3 regions of the Streptomyces sp. NBC_00080 genome follow, and region 3 is predicted to be linked to each of the others. Evidence: riboswitches for the same ligand, from Rfam matches in the RefSeq annotation. Region 3 holds a riboswitch; each other region holds the start of a gene.

The links. Region 3 has a riboswitch for cyclic di-AMP ahead of OHU34_RS11280 (M23 family metallopeptidase). Riboswitches for the same ligand answer to the same signal wherever they lie in the genome.
Positions count from the first base shown of each region.
Region 1: linked by a shared signal. The riboswitch ahead of OHU34_RS07545 (peptidoglycan DD-metalloendopeptidase family protein) and the one ahead of OHU34_RS11280 (M23 family metallopeptidase) in region 3 are both predicted to bind cyclic di-AMP.
Region 2: linked by a shared signal. The riboswitch ahead of OHU34_RS24900 (transglycosylase family protein) and the one ahead of OHU34_RS11280 (M23 family metallopeptidase) in region 3 are both predicted to bind cyclic di-AMP.

Region 1 covers NZ_CP108235.1:1,686,829-1,693,255, forward strand. The annotation lists gene OHU34_RS07535 (SGNH/GDSL hydrolase family protein) at 1-520, opposite strand, end outside; partial or broken gene OHU34_RS07540 (DUF6250 domain-containing protein) at 647-967, opposite strand; gene OHU34_RS07545 (peptidoglycan DD-metalloendopeptidase family protein) at 1,113-2,084, opposite strand; cyclic di-AMP (ydaO/yuaA leader) riboswitch at 2,089-2,248, opposite strand; gene OHU34_RS07550 (alpha-galactosidase) at 2,553-4,628, opposite strand; gene OHU34_RS07555 (tyrosine-protein phosphatase) at 4,850-5,647, shown strand; gene OHU34_RS07560 (DUF6126 family protein) at 5,731-5,853, opposite strand; gene OHU34_RS07565 (helix-turn-helix domain-containing protein) at 5,850-6,427, opposite strand, start outside.
Region 2 covers NZ_CP108235.1:5,546,094-5,552,520, forward strand. The annotation lists gene OHU34_RS24885 (hypothetical protein) at 1-1,772, shown strand, start outside; gene OHU34_RS24890 (cytochrome P450) at 1,769-3,064, shown strand; gene OHU34_RS24895 (transglycosylase family protein) at 3,270-4,286, shown strand; cyclic di-AMP (ydaO/yuaA leader) riboswitch at 4,492-4,678, shown strand; gene OHU34_RS24900 (transglycosylase family protein) at 4,682-5,392, shown strand; gene eno (phosphopyruvate hydratase) at 5,735-6,427, shown strand, end outside.
Region 3 covers NZ_CP108235.1:2,582,447-2,588,873, forward strand. The annotation lists gene OHU34_RS11265 (GNAT family N-acetyltransferase) at 26-2,839, opposite strand; gene OHU34_RS11270 (HPr family phosphocarrier protein) at 3,017-3,298, shown strand; gene OHU34_RS11275 (GntR family transcriptional regulator) at 3,525-4,220, opposite strand; gene OHU34_RS11280 (M23 family metallopeptidase) at 4,409-5,152, opposite strand; cyclic di-AMP (ydaO/yuaA leader) riboswitch at 5,167-5,335, opposite strand; gene OHU34_RS11285 (pitrilysin family protein) at 5,538-6,427, opposite strand, start outside.

The sequences.
Region 1 (6,427 bases), 900 kb from region 3:
GATGGAGCCGGTCGCCGTCCCACGCCCTGCGGTCCTGGATGGACTTCAGCGACCACAGGTCGAGGACCGGACAGCCGTAGCGGTCGGCCACGGCGCGGACGTGCCCGTTGTAGGTGGCGATCTTGCCGCGCAGATGCTTGAGCACGGGGACGCCACGGGTGTCGAAGCCGGTGGTCACCATGACCGTGCCGGCTGCGGCGGTCAGGGCCGAGATCGCGCGTTCGAAACGCTCGGCGACCTCGTCCGGGTCGGTACCGGGACGGAGGATGTCGTTGCCGCCCGCGCAGAAGGAGACCAGGTCCGGGGCGAGTTCCACGGCCCTGGGGAGTTGGTCCTCCATGATCTGGTCGAGCAGCTTCCCGCGGACCGCGAGGTTGGTGTAGTTGAAGTCGCCCTCGGGCCGCCGGTCCGCGAGGAGGACCGCGAAGCGGTCCGCCCAGCCGACGAACGCCCCGTCGGGACCTGGGTCGCCGACGCCCTCGGTGAAGCTGTCCCCCACCGCCACGTACGACCCGATCACTGATCTGTCGTCACTCTTCGAATCGTCTGCCACAGCAGTTCATCATTCACCTTCGAATGTGACCTACGCGATCGTAGGAAGGGGTTGACGGGCGGTGAGATAAGACACCCTTAAAGACTTCGCCAATCAGGGAATAAGGGACCACGCCCGGAAGTCGTTGATCCGGAAATGGCTCCAGGTGGTGCGGAAGGCGAAGTGCCCGCCCGTGCAGGGCTCCGGGTCGGTGTGGTCGAAGACGAGCCGGCCGTTGTTCCACCAGCGGACGGCCGAACCGTCGGAGACGATACGGACGTGGTTCGGCTCGTTCGCGACGAGCAGCGGCTCGGTGTAGTCGTGGATCAGCGGACGTACCCCCGCCTCACCGACATAGCGGCGCAGCCGGGTCGTGGTGTTGGTGTTGGTGTTGGCGCCGTAGCCGACGTAGTACGTCTTCAGGTGGTCGTACTGAACGCAATAGAACGATCATGAACGCGCAAAGTCCGACACCGCCTGCCCGGCCCTGCCGTCCCCGGACGTGCCGAAGGCCGGACCCGGGGATCGGGGTCCGGCCTTCGGCCGCTGTCAGGCGGGAGGTCGTCGGAGTCGGAGGAGGTCAGCCGACGGAGACGCCGTGCGAGCGGAGGTAGGCGATCGGGTCCACGTCGGAGCCGTAGTCCGGCGTGGTGCGGATCTCGAAGTGCAGGTGCGGGCCGGTCACGTTGCCGGTGGCACCGGAGAGGCCGACCTGCTGGCCCGCGGTCACGGTCTGGCCGGCCGAGACGGAGAGCTGGGACAGGTGGGCGTACTGGGCGTAGTAGCCGTCGGCGAGCTTGATGACGACCTGGTTGCCGTACGCGCCGCCCCAGCCCGCGGAGACGACGGTGCCCGCACCCACGGCCTTGAGGGAGGTGCCGGTCGGGACGACGAAGTCGGTGCCGGTGTGGTAGCCGCTGGACCACATGCTGCCGGCCGTGTGGTAGGCGGTGCCGACGGTGGCGCCCGCCACCGGCAGCGCGTAACCGCTGGAGGAACCGGTACCGCTCTCGGCGGCCTGGGTGACCGCCTTCGAGGAGGACGAACCGGACGACGAGGAGGAAGAGGACGAAGAGGACGACGACTTGGTTCCGGACGCCTTCGATTTCGACGGGGCGGACGAGGAGGAACCGGACGACGAGCCGGACGACGAACCGGTGCTCGCGGCCTTCTTGCCGATCGAGAGCTTCAGCCCGGGGTGGATCAGCGACGGGTCGCTGCCGACGGCCTGACGGTTGTCCTGGTACAGCTTCTGCCAGCCGCCGCTGACGTTCTGCTCGTCGGCGATCTTCGACAGATAGTCACCGGAGCGCACGGTGTAGGACGTGGCCGTCGTGGCGGTGGCCGTCTTCTGCGCCACCGGCACGGACTGCACGGCCTTTTCCGGAACGGCCTGGGAAGCCGACTGCGCGACGGACTGCGCGGGGGCCGCGTGTGCGCCGGCGGCACCTATGAGCGGGAGGGCGAGCGCGGCGCCGCCCGTTCCGGCGACGGCTATGGAACGAGTGAAGCGCTGGGTCTTCGGACGGCGGTGCTTACCCTTCGCGGGCATGGCGAATTCCTCTCCGGCGCCTGCGAGGTGAGCTGTCGGGTGCGGACTGGAGATGCCCGGCCGCGCCGAGGCGCGGCTTTACCCCAAAGCCTGTTCCGGAGACCGGAACAGGCGGTTGTGCCTGTGGGTCCCCCGCTCCTGCCAGATACGGGTGAGTGTGCGGACTCCGGGCGGTGGCAGGATTCGGCGTCCGTCCGGATTGGTGTGGAACGTAAGCGACCAGGACGCACAGGGACAAGCAGAGGTTGCGCCGCTAACGCCTTTCTCTTGATCCGCTGTGCGAATCCCCGGTCACACTCCGTGAGACAGGGGGCCCGTTCACCGCCAAGCACCCTGGAAAAGCATGCGGATTACGTGAACATGACGGACGACGTACGGTCACGGATATGACGCTGCTCACGTGACAGCTCTCCAGGTTCCTTTATTCCAGAGCGAGTTGGAATTAAGGCTTCAATTCGGACAGAAACCTCAGATGCGACGCAGCCGGATAACCGTCGCATCAAGGTCGCCTCGCAGTCCGGTGCGCAGCCCGTGATGAAGCAGCACCGCCCCCCGGTGGACTTCGCCCGTTTCACGGCATTCGTACGATGCTGTCGGGTCGAGTCCGCGCAGCCGCAGCGCCGGGACGGGCTCGCCGAACCGCTGCGCCTGGAGCCAGGCGAGGACGACACTCTCGTCACCGCGCACGTACTGGACGGCGCTCAGGCCGCCCGCCGGGGGCCGCAGCCGATGGAGGTCGCCCTGCTGCACGAGCGGCCGGATCTCCTTGTAGAGGTCCACCCATCGGCGCGCCTCGACGAGCTCCTCCTCGCTCCACTGCGAGAGGTCCCCGCCGACACCGAGCACGCCGGCCATGGCGCTGACGAAACGGAAGCGCAGCGAGCTGACCCGACCGTTGAGCTGGGCGTTGGGACTGTCGGTGACCCAGGCCGCCATGACCCGGGCAGGGTGGATCTGGCTGAAGCCGTGCTGGATGTCGAGCCGGTCGAGCGGATCGGTGTTGTCGGAGGTCCACACCTGGTCGGTGCGGCTCATGATCCCGAGGTCGATGCGCCCGCCGCCGCCGGAGCAGGACTCGAAGGCGACCCCGGGGTGAGCCTCCCGCAACCGGTCCAGGAGCGCGTACAGGGCCCGTACGTGATCGACCCAGAGGCGCTGCGGGTAGGGCTCGTCCGGCCAGCCGGCGTCGGTGAAGCAGCGATTGAAGTCCCACTTCACATAGTCGACGGGCGCGCTGGAGAGGAGCCCGTGGAGCTGCTCCCAGAGGTACTCCTGGACGTCCTCGCGCGCGAGGTTCAGCACGAGCTGATTGCGGAACTCCGTCCGCCTTCGTCCGGATTGGAACTGCACCCAGTCGGGGTGCGCCCGGTACAGCTCGCTGTCCGGGTTGACCATCTCGGGCTCGACCCAGATGCCGAACTGCATGCCGAGGTCGTGCACCTGGTCGGCGAGGGGCTTCAGCCCGTGCGGGAAGCGGTCGGGGTTGGGCCGCCAGTCGCCGAGCCCGGCGTGGTCGCCGGTGCGCGCCCCGAACCAGCCGTCGTCGACGACGAAGAGCTCCACGCCGATCGCGGCGGCCCGCCGGGCGAGCGCGCCCTGTTGCTCCTCGGAGATGTCGAAGTAGGTGGCCTCCCAGGAGTTGAACAGCACCGGCCGGTCCTGTTCGGCGTCCGGGACGACATACGCGCGCTGGTAGGCGTGCCAGGTGCGGCTCGCCCCGCCGAAGCCGGCGTCGCTCCACAGGCCGGCGAAGACGGGGGTGGTGAAGGACTCCCCCGCGGCCAGCCGCAGCAGCCCCGAGTCGTCGTACCCGACACCCCCGGTGATCTGCACGCGCGCGTCCGGGAGTTGGGCGACGGCGATCCGCCAGGTGCCCGACCAGCCGAGGGCGCAGCCGTAGACCTCGCCGCGCTCCTCGGTCGCGTCGGTGTCCAGGGCGACCCAGGGCAGGTGCTGATGCCCGGTGTGGCCGCGACGGCTGCCGATGACCTGCTCGCCGTAGGTGAGCGGAGACCGGGTGAGCCGGGACTCTGCGGCCCAGCGGCCGTGCAGCTGCGACAGCCGCCAGTCGTCGCGCTCCGGCAGGGTCCAGGTGGCGGAGTCGGCGCGCAGCAGCTCCAGCGGCCCCTCACCGTCGTTGCGCAGGGTCGTCCAGCGCTCGACGACGTCGCCGCGCATCCGGTAGTGCAGGGTGACGGCCAGCCCGGCGTCCCGGAACCGCAGCCGCAGCCCGTCGCCGTCGGCCTCGAAGCCCTCGTAGGACCACTCGGTGCCGCGCCGCTCGTCCGTGCGCACCGACAGCGCGGGCCGGACGAAGCGGGGGCCGCCCTCGACCGGGTACTCCTCCCGGCCGTCGAGCGGGGACTCGAAGGACGCCCCCCGCTCCGACGGCGGGAGGGCGGCGAGCGCCTCGGCGTCCCCGAGTGCGATGCCCGGACCCCAGTGCAGGTGGACCAGCTCGTCGGCCTCGGTGAGGTGGAGGGCGTAGCTGCTCGTCGGCCCCGAAAGGAGCCAGGTACGGCCGTTGTCGGCGATCTCGGGCATCAAACCCCCACTAATTCGAACAGGTGCGATCAAGCACCAACATCATCGAATGCGGTCGGCCTGCCGGGCAACTTTCGGCGGACAACTCTTCACCTGGTCAGACGTCCGGAGTACCGCCCTGTGGACAACCCGTTGCCCGGGGAACCCATGTCGTATCGTCGTGGAGGTGTCCCGTCGGCCACACGAGCCGCGCCGACGCGACCGACAGGGAGGCAGGCCCCGTGACGCAGCAGATCCCGTCGACCGAGCCCGAACTGGCCGGTGTCCGCAACTTCCGGGATGTGGGCGGTCTGCCGACCGCCGACGGCCGACGGGTGCGGCACGGCGTGCTGTTCCGCAGCGGCCATCTCGCGCACGCGACCGACGAGGACGCCGCGTTCCTCTCCGGCCTGGGCCTGCACACGATCTTCGACTTCCGCAATGCCGCGGACCAGAAGCTGGAGGGCCCGGACGTCGAGCTCCCGGGCGTGCGCAATGTGAACCTGCCCCTGTCGGACCCGGCGGACGGCTCCGAGTTCTGGAAGATGGTCCGCGACGGCGAGATCGACCAGCTGCGCGGGATCCTCGGTGACGGCAAGGCCGCCGGCCGGATGATCGCCTCCTACCGCTCGATCATCAAGGAGCGGACGGCCGAGCACGCGCGGGTGCTGCACTCGCTCGCCGAGGACAGCGTCCCGGCCCTGATGCACTGCGCGGCGGGCAAGGACCGCGCGGGCCTGTCCATCGCGGTGACGCTGCTCGCCCTGGGCGTGGAGCGCGAGGCCATCCTCGCCGACTACCTGGAGTCCAACGCCAAGCACCGCCGCTACCGGGTCCGCCGCAGCGCCACCTCCGCTGCGGCCTACTCCCCCGAGGTCATGGAGCTGCTCAGCCCCCTCTTCGACGCGCGCGCGGAGTACCTCGCGGCGGCCGAGGAGACCATCGAGGAGACCTGGGGCGGCGTCGACGCCTATCTGGAGGAGGGTCTCGGACTCTCCCCCGAGACCCGTGAGCGGCTGCGGGACCGGCTGCTCGACTGACACCGCGTCCGGCGCGGCGACCGACACCCGTCCGGCACCGCGTCCGGCTCCGTGCCGCGGGGGCCGCACCGGCTTCCGGGGCTCTACTGGTTGGCGCCCACCTCGAACAGCAGCCAGAGGAACGCCGCGAAGGCGTGCCCCACCGCGATGTAGATGATCAGCCGGATCCAGAGGGTGCGGGGGAACTTCTCCTCGATGTCCTTCATGGTGTCTCTCCGATGTCCGAAGGGGTCGGGCCCAGGCACAGCGTGGCCGTGGGGCTCTGCAACAGGGTGTGGACGAAGAGCAGTTCGACCCCGTCGTCGTCCTGGGCCGCGATGCGGTGCGGGGTCAGCGAGTCGAAGTGCGCGCTGTCACCGGGCCCGAGCAGTTCGGTGGTGTCCCCGAGGCGCAGCCGAAGCCGCCCGCGCAGGACGTGCAGCCACTCCTCCCCGGGGTGAACGCGCACGACGTCTCCCTGGGAGCCGTAGGGCACGTGGACACGCAGGGCCTGCATCCCGCGCCCGGAGGCGCCCGCCTGCCAGTACGTCCAGCCGCCCGCGCGGGTCGGCTCCATGGCGGCGGCACGGACGACGGCGTCCCGGTCGGCGGACGTCTCACCGAGCAGTTCCGAGACCGTCGTACCGTAGATACGGGCGAGCGCGAGCAGCATCGGCAGCGAGGGCTGGCGCTGCCCGGTCTCCAGGCGGGAGAGATGGGCGGCCGACAGGCCGGCGGCGCGGGCCGCGGCCTCCAGGGTGAGGGCGGCCCGGCGGCGCAGGGCGCGCAGCCGGGGGGCGA
Region 2 (6,427 bases), 3.0 Mb from region 3:
ATGTGCGCCGTGACATCGACGAGACGCTGCGGGGCTGGACCGCGCGGGACAGTCTGCTGGTGATCACGGGCGGTCCGCTCACCGGCAAGTCGAGGACGGCCTGGGCGGCCGTGGTCCGCGAGACGGACCCGGGGACCCGGGTGTACGCGCCGGCCCCCGGCACGGACCTGCGCGGACTGCCCGCCCTGCTGCGCGGCCGGGACGGCGCGTACGTGCTCTGGCTGGACGAGTTGGAGGGCCACCTCGGTGAGCATGGCCTGACGGTGGCCCTGCTGGCCGAGCTGAGGACGCTCGGGGTCCCGGTGGTGGCCACCATGGGCGACGACGACTACGACATGCACCGCTTCGAAGGCGGACCCGCGTTCCGCCTGATGACGCTGGCACGGTCGGAGCGGGTGGGTGCGGGGTGGAGCGAGCAGGAGGTCGAGCGGCTGACCGGCCTGCGCGACGACCGGCTCGGCGAGGCCCTCGACCGGCGCGGCGCCACCAGCGTCACCCAGTACCTGGCCATCAGCGTGGAACTCCGGGTGCAGTGGCAGCGGGCCGCGCGCTCCAACAGCCGCCATCCGTACGGGTACCTGCTGATCCGGGCCGCGACGGATCTCGCCCGCTGTGGCGTCACCGGGGACATCCCCCGCCGGCTGCTGGAGGAGGCGTGCCGGAGCTACCGGGCGGGTCGGCCGACGGGGCGTCCGGATACGGAGTCGTTCCAGGAAGCCGTCGACTGGGCCGTCCGGCCACTGCACGGGGTCACCGGGATGCTGGTACCGGGAGAGCCGCTCCGGGTGGGGGAGAGCGAGGAGACCTGGCGGCCGTACGGCTCGCTGGTCGCCGACGCGCAGCAGGAGGGCGCGAGGGCGGTCCCGGAGGCCGTCTGGCGCTGCGCGCTGGAGGGGACGAAGTACGACACCGGGGTGCACCTGAACGTCCGGGCGACCGCCCACGTCGTCTTCTCGGCCAGGGCGCGGGACGGTGACGCCGGGGCGATGCACATGCTGAGCCTGCTCTCCGAGAACGAGGCGACGGCGCTGGACTGGCTGCGCAGGGCCGTGGACGCGGGGAAGACGGAGCTGGCGGGGCAGGTCGGCGAGCGGCTGCTCGGGCAGGGGGAGGCGGAGGAGGCGCTGCCGTATCTGCGGGCGGCGGCCGAGGCGAAGCCCGATGGTCCACAGGCGCGGCTGGTCGGGGAGGCGCACCTGGCGCTGGCCGAGCAGTGGCTGCGCAAGGCGGTGGCCGACGCCGACATGGCGGCTGCACACCGACTGGGGGACCTGCTGCTGGGGCGTGGCGACCTCGGCGAGGCGATGGACCACTACATCAATGCCGAGATGGCGGGCTACGCCCCCATCGCCCGGAGCGCGGCCGTGTCCTTCCTGCTGAGTCACGAGGAAGAAGCCGCCGAGGTGCTGCTGGCCCGCGCCGCCGCCGACGGCGACGAGGGGGCCGCGGAGTTGCTGGCCGACCTCCGCAAGCCGCGGCAGAGCCTGGACGACGCCGCGGACTACTTCGCCGGCGACGGCAGGCTGGACGTCACGCACAGGGCCGTCGTGGCGGAGAAGACGGGGTTCCCGGAGGAGGCCCGCCAGGGGTACGAGCTGGGCCACGCCCAGGGCGACGCCTACGCCGCCTACCGGCTCGCCCTGCTCCTCGAGAAGCAGGGCAACCCCGCCGAAGCCACCCTCTGGTACCGCAAGGCCGCCGACATGGGGCACCCCGCCGCGCGCAAGGCCCTCGCGGAGCGCGGCGAGGACACCGCTACGGTCAGGGAGTGACCGAGCAGCCCGACACAGACAACCCGGACCGCACCGCTCCCGAACTGTTCACCTGGGAGTTCGCGACCGACCCCTACCCTGCCTACGCCTGGCTGCGCGAGCACGCGCCCGTGCACCGCACCGTTCTTCCCAGCGGGGTCGAGGCCTGGCTGGTCACCCGGTACGCCGACGCGAAACAGGCCCTCGCCGACCAGCGGCTCTCCAAGAACCCGGCGCACCACGACGAACCGGCGCACGCCAAGGGCAAGACCGGCATCCCCGGTGAGCGCAAGGCCGAGCTGATGACGCATCTGCTCAACATCGACCCGCCGGACCACACTCGGCTGCGACGGCTCGTCAGCAAGGCCTTCACCCCGCGCCGGGTCGCCGAGTTCGCGCCCCGGGTCCAGGAGCTGACGGACCAGCTCATCGACCGGTTCGCCGCCGAGGGGCGGGCCGACCTCATCCACGACTTCGCCTTCCCGCTCCCCATCTACGCGATCTGCGACCTCCTGGGCGTCCCCCGTGAGGACCAGGACGACTTCCGCGACTGGGCGGGGATGATGATCCGGCACGGCGGGGGCCCGCGGGGCGGTGTCGCGCGGTCGGTGAAGAAGATGCGCGGGTATCTGCTGGAGCTCATCCACCGCAAGCGCGCGGAGCTTCCCGCCGACCCGGCTCCCGGCGAGGACCTCATCTCGGGTCTGATCCGTGCCTCGGACCACGGCGAGCACCTCACCGAGAACGAGGCCGCCGCCATGGCCTTCATCCTGCTGTTCGCGGGCTTCGAGACGACCGTCAACCTCATCGGCAACGGCACCTACGCCCTCCTCACCCATCCCGAGCAGCGCGCACGCCTCCAGCGGTCGCTCACCGAGGACGAAGGCGACCGCGGTCTGCTCGAAACGGGCGTCGAGGAACTCCTGCGCTACGACGGCCCCGTGGAACTCGCCACCTGGCGGTTCGCGACCGAGCCGCTGCGCATCGGCGGCCAGGACATCGCGCCGGGCGACCCCGTGCTCGTGGTGCTGGCGGCCGCCGACCGTGATCCGGCGCGCTTCTCGGACCCCGACACCCTCGATCTGTCCCGCCGTGACAACCAGCACCTGGGCTACGGCCACGGCATCCACTACTGCCTGGGAGCCCCGCTGGCCCGGCTGGAGGGCCAGGCCGCGCTGGCGACCCTGCTCACCCGGCTGCCCGATCTCCGACTGGCCGTGGATCCGGCCGAGTTGAGGTGGCGCGGCGGGCTCATCATGCGCGGGCTGCGGACTTTGCCGGTCGAGTTCACTCCGGTGCGTTCCGGCTCATGAGTGATCCGTACCTGACCGGATGTCAGCCGGAGTGTGACCGTTCGGCGGAGCAAAGGTGACCAACACTCAAGTCTGTGATCTTCACGTGATCTGCGCGGCATTAACTTGTGACAAGTGATCGTCTGCCGATACGTTCTCTCGTCAGCGCGACGCAACGGTTTCACCCGCCGCGCCGGTCAGTGCTGTCCAGAGAAAGGCCCCTCGCATGCTCTCCGGGAACGGTCGTCACCGTCGCCCCCGCCAGGCCCCGGCTCTCCTTGTCGCGGCCGGAGTGACGGGCTCCGCCATCGCCATCCCGCTGCTCGCCGCCTCCGGCGCGAGTGCGGCGGACGGCACGGTGTGGGACAAGGTGGCGCAGTGCGAGACCGGCGGCTCGTGGAGCGCCGACGAGGGTGGCGGCGAGTACGGCGGCCTGAGCCTCACCCAGAAGGACTGGGAGGCGCACGGTGGCCTCGACTACGCGACCAGTCCCGACCTGGCCAGCCGCAGCCAGCAGATCGCCGTCGCGCAGAAGGTGCTCGCGGCCGAGGGGATCGGCGCGTGGGGCACCTGCGGGCTGACCTCCGGGCTCACCCAGGAGAACGGCGCGCTGAACGTGGACACCGGCGTGGCGGACGACTCCTCCGGCTCGTCCGACTCATCTGGTTCTTCCGGATTGTCCGACCTGTCCCGGGGGTTGTCCGGCTCCTCGGGCTCCACGACCGACGAGGACTCCTCGGCCGGATCGTCCGACTCGTCCGCCGATTCCTCCAGTTCGCCTTCGGCGTCCGCTTCATCCCCTTCGTCCTCTTCCTCCGCCACCACGGACGGTTCCGGCACGTCCGGCGGTTCCGGTGGCCGGGGCGACGGCTCGACGGGCGCCGGCTCACCCACGGCGACCCCGGGTGCGGACGAGTCGGACAAATACGTCCAGGATGAAGGTTCTTGGAGCCTGGTCGACACCGGCTCCCTCGGCTCGGGCAAGCATCGCGGCGCCACCGCCGACGAGGCCGCGACCAGGAGCGCGACCGACGCCGGCGTGGACGGCACCACCGCCGCGTCCGCGGGCCGGCATGCCGCGGCCACCTACGTCGTCCAGGAGGGCGACTCCCTCGAATCCATCGCCGACTCCCTTGGCATCGACGGCGGATGGCGTGCCCTCTACGCCGAGAACAGGGACCTCATCGGTGTTGACCCGAGCGCCATCGCCGCCGGTCAGACCCTCGACACAGGGGTGGAATAGGGCGCAAAGCCCAAGAAAAACAGCGGGAGTTCGCGTCACGCTTCGCGCCGAATGTCCGGTTTGGTGAAAGTGTGGGATGAGTCTCAGAAGCCCTGATCGTCTTTGAAATTCCACCGATCGCGTGTCTACGGTCGAGGCCGCTCGGCAACCCGAGCCCCGGCCGTCGCAACGCCGAATCCTGCCAGCGACGACCCGGGAACAGTCGTCGCGTCAAGCGCCGTAGGCAGGAGCGGGGGACCCAAGGTAAGTGCCGGACCGGTCGGTTGACCGGAACGGCTAGGGGTGAAGCCACACCTCCCACGGAGCAGCGCTCCGACGGGCGAGGAGGTGGCCGGGCAACTCACACGGCCCGAACCCGACAGCTCACCTCGCAGGCGTCGGTGAGGGGATCCACCATGCTGTTTTCCGCCAAGGGCAAGCACCGCCGTCCCTCCAAGGCGACCCGCGTCGCCACGCTCGCCGGCGTCACCGGCGTCGCCATCGCCGCCCCGCTGCTGGCGGCCGGCAACGCCTCCGCCGCCACCGCCTCCGAGTGGGACGCGGTCGCCCAGTGCGAGGCCGGCGGCAACTGGTCCATCAACACCGGCAACGGCTACTACGGCGGTCTGCAGTTCTCGGCGTCCACCTGGGCCGCGTACGGCGGCACCGCCTACGCCTCCACCGCCGACCAGGCCTCCAAGTCCCAGCAGATAGCCATCGGCGAGAAGGTCCTCGCGGGTCAGGGCAAGGGTGCCTGGCCGGTCTGCGGCACCGGCCTGTCCGGCGCCGCCTACAACGGCTCGAGCGCCGGCTCGTCCAGCTCCTCCGGCTCGTCCAGCTCCTCCGGCTCGTCGAACAGCGGCAGCACCAGCAGCCGCTCGACCGAGGAGCAGAGCGCCTCCCGCTCGACCGACCGCCCGGCCGCCTCCAAGACGGTCACCACCCCGACCGGCAAGAAGGTCAAGAAGGGTGACGGCGAGTACAAGGTCGTCAAGGGCGACACCCTCAGCTCCATCGCCGAGAAGCACAAGGTCAAGGGCGGCTGGGCGAAGCTGTTCGAGCTGAACAAGGACATCGTCACCGACGCCGACCTGATCTACCCGGGCCAGCAGCTCCACCTGAAGTGACACCTGGCCCCCAGAGAAGCCACAGCGCCCTCATATGCGAGGTCGGCACACTGAAGACCTCGTGAGGGTCACCCCCCGTCCCCACGGGCCCCCCGCTCCGGTGCGTGTTCCCCCGTACGCACCGGAGCGGGGTTTCTCTTTGCCCGTTCGTCACTTCCTGTCGGCTTTTCTCGGCCACCCCCTTTGTTCCGGGCGGAAACAATAGGTACCGTCTGTCTGTCCACGGGACGGTCGGTCGACTGCCGACGGTCCCGGGGCGGTTAGGCTCTAGTCGCAAGGCTCAGCAAGGGCTCATCAAGGCCCCCGGGCCCCGCACAACCAGCGTCACATCCCAAGAAGGAGATGCTCGTGCCGTCCATCGACGTCGTCGTAGCCCGGGAAATCCTGGACTCCCGAGGCAACCCCACGGTCGAGGTCGAGGTCGGCCTCGACGACGGCAGCACGGGTCGTGCCGCCGTTCCGTCCGGCGCCTCCACCGGTGCCTTCGAGGCCATCGAGCTCCGCGACGGTGACCCCAACCGCTATCTCGGCAAGGGTGTCGAGAAGGCCGTCCTCGCCGTCATCGAGCAGATCGGCCCGGAGCTCGTCGGCTACGACGCCACCGAGCAGCGCCTGATCGACCAGGCCATGTTCGACCTGGACGCCACCGACAACAAGGGCTCGCTCGGCGCCAACGCCATCCTCGGCGTCTCGCTCGCCGTCGCGCACGCCGCCTCCGAGGCCAGCGACCTGCCGCTGTTCCGCTACCTGGGCGGCCCCAACGCGCACCTGCTGCCGGTGCCGATGATGAACATCCTGAACGGCGGCTCGCACGCCGACTCCAACGTGGACATCCAGGAGTTCATGATCGCCCCGATCGGCGCGGAGTCCTTCTCCGAGGCCCTGCGCTGGGGTGCCGAGGTCTACCACACCCTCAAGAAGGTGCTGAAGACCAAGGGCCTGTCCACCGGCCTCGGCGACGAGGGCGGCTTCGCCCCGAACCTGGAGTCCAACCGCGCCGCGCTCGACCTCATCATCGAGGCCATCAAGCAGGCC
Region 3 (6,427 bases):
GACGACGCACTCCCGGGCGGTCCGCTCAGTACGTGGGCAGCGTCCTCGGTCCGAGGTCGTCGCGCGCCGGCGGGGGTGCGAGGCGGACGGAGGCGCCGAGGACGCTCAGCCCGTGCGGGGCGACGACGACCGGCTCCAGGGTGACCGCGACGACCTCGGGGTGGTCGTCGACCAGCCGGGACACGCGCAGCAGCAGTTCCTCGAGGGCGGCGGTGTCGACGGGTGTCGAGCCGCGCCAGCCGAAGAGGAGCGGGGCGGTCCGGATGGACCGGATCAGCGAGGTCGCCTCGCGGTCGGTGACCGGAACCAGCCGGTGCGCCATGTCTCCGAGCAGCTGTGAGGCGGCCCCGGCGAGCCCGAAGGACAGTACGGCTCCGGCCGCCGGGTCGATCACCGCGCGGACTACCGTGTCGACCCCGCGCGGTGCCATCGCCTGGACGACCGGGCGGATCTCCTCCGGCTTGCCGAAGAGCCCGGTCAACTCGGCGTACGAACGGCGCAGTTGCTCCTCGTCGGGTACATCGAGCCGTACGCCGCCCAGGTCGGCGCGGTGCCGCAGGTGCGGGGCGGTGGCCTTGAGGGCGACGGGGTAGCCGAGGGCGGCCGCGGCCCGTGCCGCCTCGTCCGGGGTGGGCGCCGGGATGGACCGGCGGGTGCGGATGCCGTAGCGGCCGAGCAGCTCGCACGTCTCGTCGGTGCCGAGGGTCAGGCCCTGCCCGCGCGCGAGGAGCCCGCCGATCAGTTCGGCGGCGCCCTTCTCGTCGATGTCCTCGTACTCGGGCACCTTGCCGGCGTCGGCCGCCTCGCGCCGCCAATGGGCGTACTTGACGGCCTCCGCGAGCGCGCGGACGGCGCGTTCGGCGGCGGGGTAGGCGGGGATGAGGTGCGTTCCCTCGGGTGCCGCGACGGCGGTGGGCACCGGCTGCGCGCCGTCGGGGACGTCGGTACGCGCGCGTGGGGCCGCTTCGGCGCGCGGTGCGGTGCTCGTCGCGGCGGACAGCGCCATGGCGAGACCGCCGAGTTCCACGTGCACGACGAGCACCGGTTTGGCGGGAGCGGCCGCCGCGGCCGACCGCAGGGCCTCCGCGAGTTCCGCGTCCCCGGGCGACCTCTCCCCGATCGCAGGGATCGCCGTCACGACCACCGCGTCGCACGTCTCGTCGGCCAGCGCCCGGGCCAGCGCCGCGTGGAAGTCCTGGGCCGACGCCTCGGTCGTCAGGTCCAGCGGCGGCAGCGGACGCAGCCCTTCCGAGAGACAGGCGTCGTACGTCAGCAGGCCCAGCGACTCGGAGTTGCCGAGGATCGCCACCCGCGGGCCCGTCGGCAGCGGCTGACGGGCGAGCAGCAGGCCCGCGTCGACCAGTTCGGTGATGGTGTCCACGCGGATCACGCCGGCCTGCCGCAGCAGCGCCGACACCGTCGCGTGGGGCAGCCGGGTCGCCCGCACGGCGTGCCCCTGCGGGGCGGAACCGGCGCCCTGGACGACCACCAGGGGCTTGGCCGCCGCCGTGCGCCGCGCGAGGCGGGTGAACTTGCGCGGGTTGCCGATGGATTCCAGGTACATGAGGGCGACGTCGGTGTCGGGGTCGTCGTACCAGTACTGGAGGACGTCGTTGCCCGAGACGTCCGCGCGGTTGCCGGAGGAGACGAAGGTCGATACGCCGGTGACGCCGGTGACGCCGCCGCCACGCCGGTGGAGGCGGGACAACAGGGCGATGCCGATGGCACCGGACTGGGCGAACAGGCCGATCCGGCCGGGTCTCGGCATCTCCGGAGCCAGGGAGGCGTTCAGCCGCACCTGGGGGGAGGTGTTGATGACTCCGAAGGCATTGGGGCCGATGATCCGCATGCCGTACGCGCGTGCGTGCCGGACGAGTTCGCGCTGGCGCTCCCGCCCCTCGGGGCCGCTCTCGGCGTAGCCGGCGGAGAGGACCACGAGTCCCTGCACGCCGTGCTCGCCGCACTCGGTGACGGCTTCGACGACCTGCTCCGCCGGGACGGCGACGACCGCGAGGTCGACGGGCGCCGCTATGTCGCGCACCGAGCGGTGGGCGGGCACACCGTCCAGTTCCTTCAGGTCCTCGGGGAAGGCCTTGTTCACGGCGTACAGCCGCCCGGTGAAGCCCGCCTCGCGGAGGTTGCCGAGGACGCTCCGGCCGACACCGCCGGGGCTGCGGCCGGTGCCGACGACGGCCACGGAACCGGGTGCCAGCAGCCGCCCCACGGAGTGCGCCTCGGCGCGCTGTTCCCGCGCACGCTGCACGGCGACGGAGCGCTCGGTGGGTTCGAGGCCGAACTCCAGGTGTACGACGCCGTCCTCGAAGCTGCGCTTCTGGGTGTAACCGGCGTCCGTGAACACCTTGATCATCTTGTTGTTGGCGGGGAGCACCTCGGCCGCGAAGCGGCGGATGCCCCGCTCGCGCGCCACGGCCGCGATGTGCTCGAGCAGCGCGGAGGCGACGCCCCTGCCCTGGTGGGCGTCCTGGACGAGGAACGCGACCTCGGCCTCGTCGGCAGGCGCCGAGGCGGCCATGCCGTCGGCACCAATGCGGTCATAGCGTACGGTGGCGATGAACTCGCCGCCGACCGTGGCCGCGAGTCCCACCCGGTCCACAAAGTCGTGGTGCGTGAAGCGGTGGACGTCCTTGTCGGACAGGCGCGGGTAGGGCGCGAAGAAGCGGTAGTACTTCGACTCGTCCGAAACCTGCTCGTAGAAGCTGACCAGGCGCTCGGCGTCATCGACGGTGATGGGGCGGATGCGCGCGGTGCCGCCGTCGCGCAGCACCACGTCGGCCTCCCAGTGGGCGGGGTACTCGTGCCGGTCCGACGCGCTCTGCATGGGGCCCAGAGTACGGCTCGCGTACGACAACGGCGCGAGGCAGTCTGTGGAGGACATTCGTCGGATCGAGGCCGCGATCCGACGACCACGTCGGGAGGGGACACACGACCCCTCCCTCACACGCTTCACGTGTGGAACACTGGTCTAGACAACCTGAACACTGAAGGGCAGCATCACATGGCTGAGCGCCGCGTCAACGTCGGCTGGGCCGAGGGCCTTCACGCCCGCCCCGCTTCCATCTTCGTCCGGGCCGCCACGGCCGCAGGTATCCCGGTGACGATCGCCAAGGCCGACGGCAACCCCGTCAACGCGGCCTCCATGCTGGCCGTTCTCGGCCTGGGCGCCCAGGGCGGCGAGGAGATCGTCCTCGCCTCCGAGGCCGACGGCGCGGACGCCGCCCTCGACCGTCTGGCGAAGCTGGTCGCCGAGGGTCTCGAGGAGCTCCCCGAGACCGTCTGAGCGCGCCGCCCCCTTTGCGCCTGAGCCGCCGCCGCACTCGCGGAGGTGGTTGCGCGCCCTCGGGGGTGCTCAATTGACGGGGGCGGTGTTCGTCGCTCCAAAGGTGCCGTCCCGCTAAACCCCGAAGGGCTCGTCCGAATTATCGGGCGAGCCCTTCGCATTTCCCTTTACGGGCAGCAGAAATAATCCCCCGCGAATTATCCCCTCTTTGTATACGGCCCTCGTGTTAATGCCGCAGACCCGTCATGTTTACGGGAGGTTGCGAAGTCCTCACACGGTCGGCGCGCTCGGGGCCGCCGGAAAAGCGCAGCCGGTGCGCGCCCGTCGCGCGCTCGGTGTGCAGCGCCGTGATCGCCCGCGCACGCTCGCCGTCGCCGCGCGCCACCGCATCCACGATCGCGCCGTGCTCCGCCCAGGACTCCACGGGGTTCGCCGGAGCCTCCACCGCGTACATCCAGGCGATCTTGTGGCGCAGCTGGGTGAGCATCGACGTCAGGGCCTGGCTCCCGGAGGACTGGGCGAGCGTCTCGTGGAACCAGCCCCCCAGAGAGCGCAGATCCTCGCTGTTGCCCCGCCTGGCCCGCTCCTGGCCCAGCCGGACGAGGCCGCGCAGCACCTTCAGATGGGCCTCGGTGCGCCGCTGGGCGGCCCGGGAGGCGCCGAGCGGCTCCAGGAGCATGCGCATCTCCAGCAGGTCCGCGGCCTCCTGCTCGGTCGGCTCCGCGACGCACGCGCCCGCGTGCCGCCGCGTGACGACGAAGCCCTCGGCCTCCAGCGTGCGCAGCGCCTCTCGGACGGGGACGCGGGAAACGCCGTAGCGGCGGGCGAGGAGTTCCTCGGTGAGGCGGCTGCCGCGCTCGTAGACACCCGCGACGATGTCGTCCCGAATGGCCGTGCACACCGAGTGCGCCGGAATACGCATGACGGACCTCCGCCTTAATCCCCGTGAAACGTCGACGATTGACGTGTGTTCCGTGACTCTATTGCAATGGGCGGGGATTTCCGATGGCGGGCCGGAATCCAGGGATATTTTTTGGACAGCAGGGCCTCGAAAACGGCGAAAGCCCCGGCCGGGAGGGCCGGGGCAAGACGATCTGTCGCCGTGGGTCGTCAGACGTTCACGCCGTGCGTGCGGAGGTAGGCGACCGGATCCATGTCCGAGCCGTACTCCGCGGTGGTGCGGGCCTCGAAGTGCAGATGCGGGCCGGTGACGTTGCCGGTGGCGCCGGACAGGCCGATCCGCTCGCCCGGGGTGACCGTCTGGCCCACCGACACCGCGAGGGACGACAGGTGACCGTACTGGGTGTACGTCCCGTCGTGCATCTTGATGACGATCTGGTTGCCGTACGACCCGCCCCAGCCGGCCTCGACCACGGTGCCGGAGCCGACCGCGTGCACGGAGGTACCGCTCGCGGCGTGGAAGTCGATGCCGGTGTGGCTGCCGGAGGACCACAGCGAACTGCTGGCCTGGTAGCCGGTGGAGACGTAGGAACCGGCGATCGGCAGCACGAAGGTGTTGAGGCGCTTGCGCTCGGCCTCGCGGGCGGCACGCACGCGTGCCTCGCGCTCCTCCACGGCCTTCTTGGCGGCGGCCTGCCGGGCGGCCTCCTCGAAGGCCGCGTGCTTCTGCACGGCGACCTGGTCGTCGATCTGCTCGACGACGGACTCGCCGGCGGTGACCACGGGGATCAGCCCGGTCTGCTCGGGGGTGGGCTCGGCGGCGAAGGCCGGGGTGGAGGCGACCGTGGCCATGACACCGGTGGTGGTGAGCGCCGCGATGCCCGCCGCGCGGACGCTGGTGCGCTGCATCCGGCTGGGCCGACGGTGCTTCCCGGTGGCGCAGGTGAACGCCATGAAGTTGGGGGTGTCCTTTCCTTCCCTCTCGCCTACCGGGTTAGCTGACGGGTTCGGAGCAGGAAGGTCTCCTACGGACCCCCTCGCGTTCACGCGCGGGCGTCCGATTCACCCCAGGGACTTCACAAGTGGGTCCCCGGCTCCCCTGGCTCGCGCCGTACGGGGACTCGGCGATGACTGTCCGGTGCCGCGGCTGCGGCGCACTGCCTGACGAACAGCCCGGATGACGCTAAGCGGCGCGGGTTTCAATCCTCAAACGGATCCCGGTTTTTGTAGCGCATCCCACAGGGCAGACGGGCAACCTCCGCCTCAATTCGGACATACGGAGGCCCTGGTGACGCTTTCGTCGACCAGGGCCCCCACACGCGCGTGCCGTTGCCGGGAACTACTCCGCGGACACGACCTTCACCTCGCCGATGCCGAGGGCCTCGACCGGCTCCTTGATCTGGGCCGCGTCACCGACGAGGACGGTCACCAGCCGGTCCACCGGGAAGGCGTTCACGGCCGCCGCGGTGGCCTCCACCGTGCCGGTCGCGGCGAGCTGCTGGTACAGCGTGGCCTGGAAGTCGTCGGGCAGGTGCTGCTCGACCTGGTCCGCCAGCGTGCCGGCGACGGCCGCGGCGGTCTCGAACTTCAGCGGGGCCACACCGACCAGGTTCTGCACGGCGACGTCACGCTCGGCGTCGGTCAGCCCCTCGGCGGCGAGGGTGCGCAGCACCTTCCACAGGTCGTCCAGAGCGGGGCCGGTGTTCGGGGTGTCGACGGAGCCGCTGATGGCGAGCATCGCGGCGCCCGAGCCGTCCGGGGCGGACCGCAGCACCTGCCCGAACGCGCGGACACCGTAGGTGTAGCCCTTCTCCTCGCGCAGGACACGGTCCAGCCGGGAGGTGAGGGTGCCACCGAGGCAGTACGTGCCGAGCACCTGCGCGGGCCACACGCGGTCGTGCCGGTCGGCACCGATCCGGCCGATCAGCAACTGCGTCTGCACGGCGCCCGGACGGTCCACGATGACGACCCGGCCGGCGTCGTCGGCGGTCACCGGCGGCACGGGCCGCGGCTGGGCCGAGGAGCCCGTCCAGGCACCCAGGGTGTCGCCGAGGAGCACCGCCAGGTCGACACCGGTGAGGTCGCCGACGACCACGGCGGTGGCCGTGGCGGGACGGACGTGCTTGTCGTAGAAGGCGCGTACGGCGGCGGAGTCGATCTTCTCGACCGTCTCCGCGGTGCCCTGGCGCGGCCGCGACATCCGCGCGGTGGCCGGGAACAGCTCCTTGG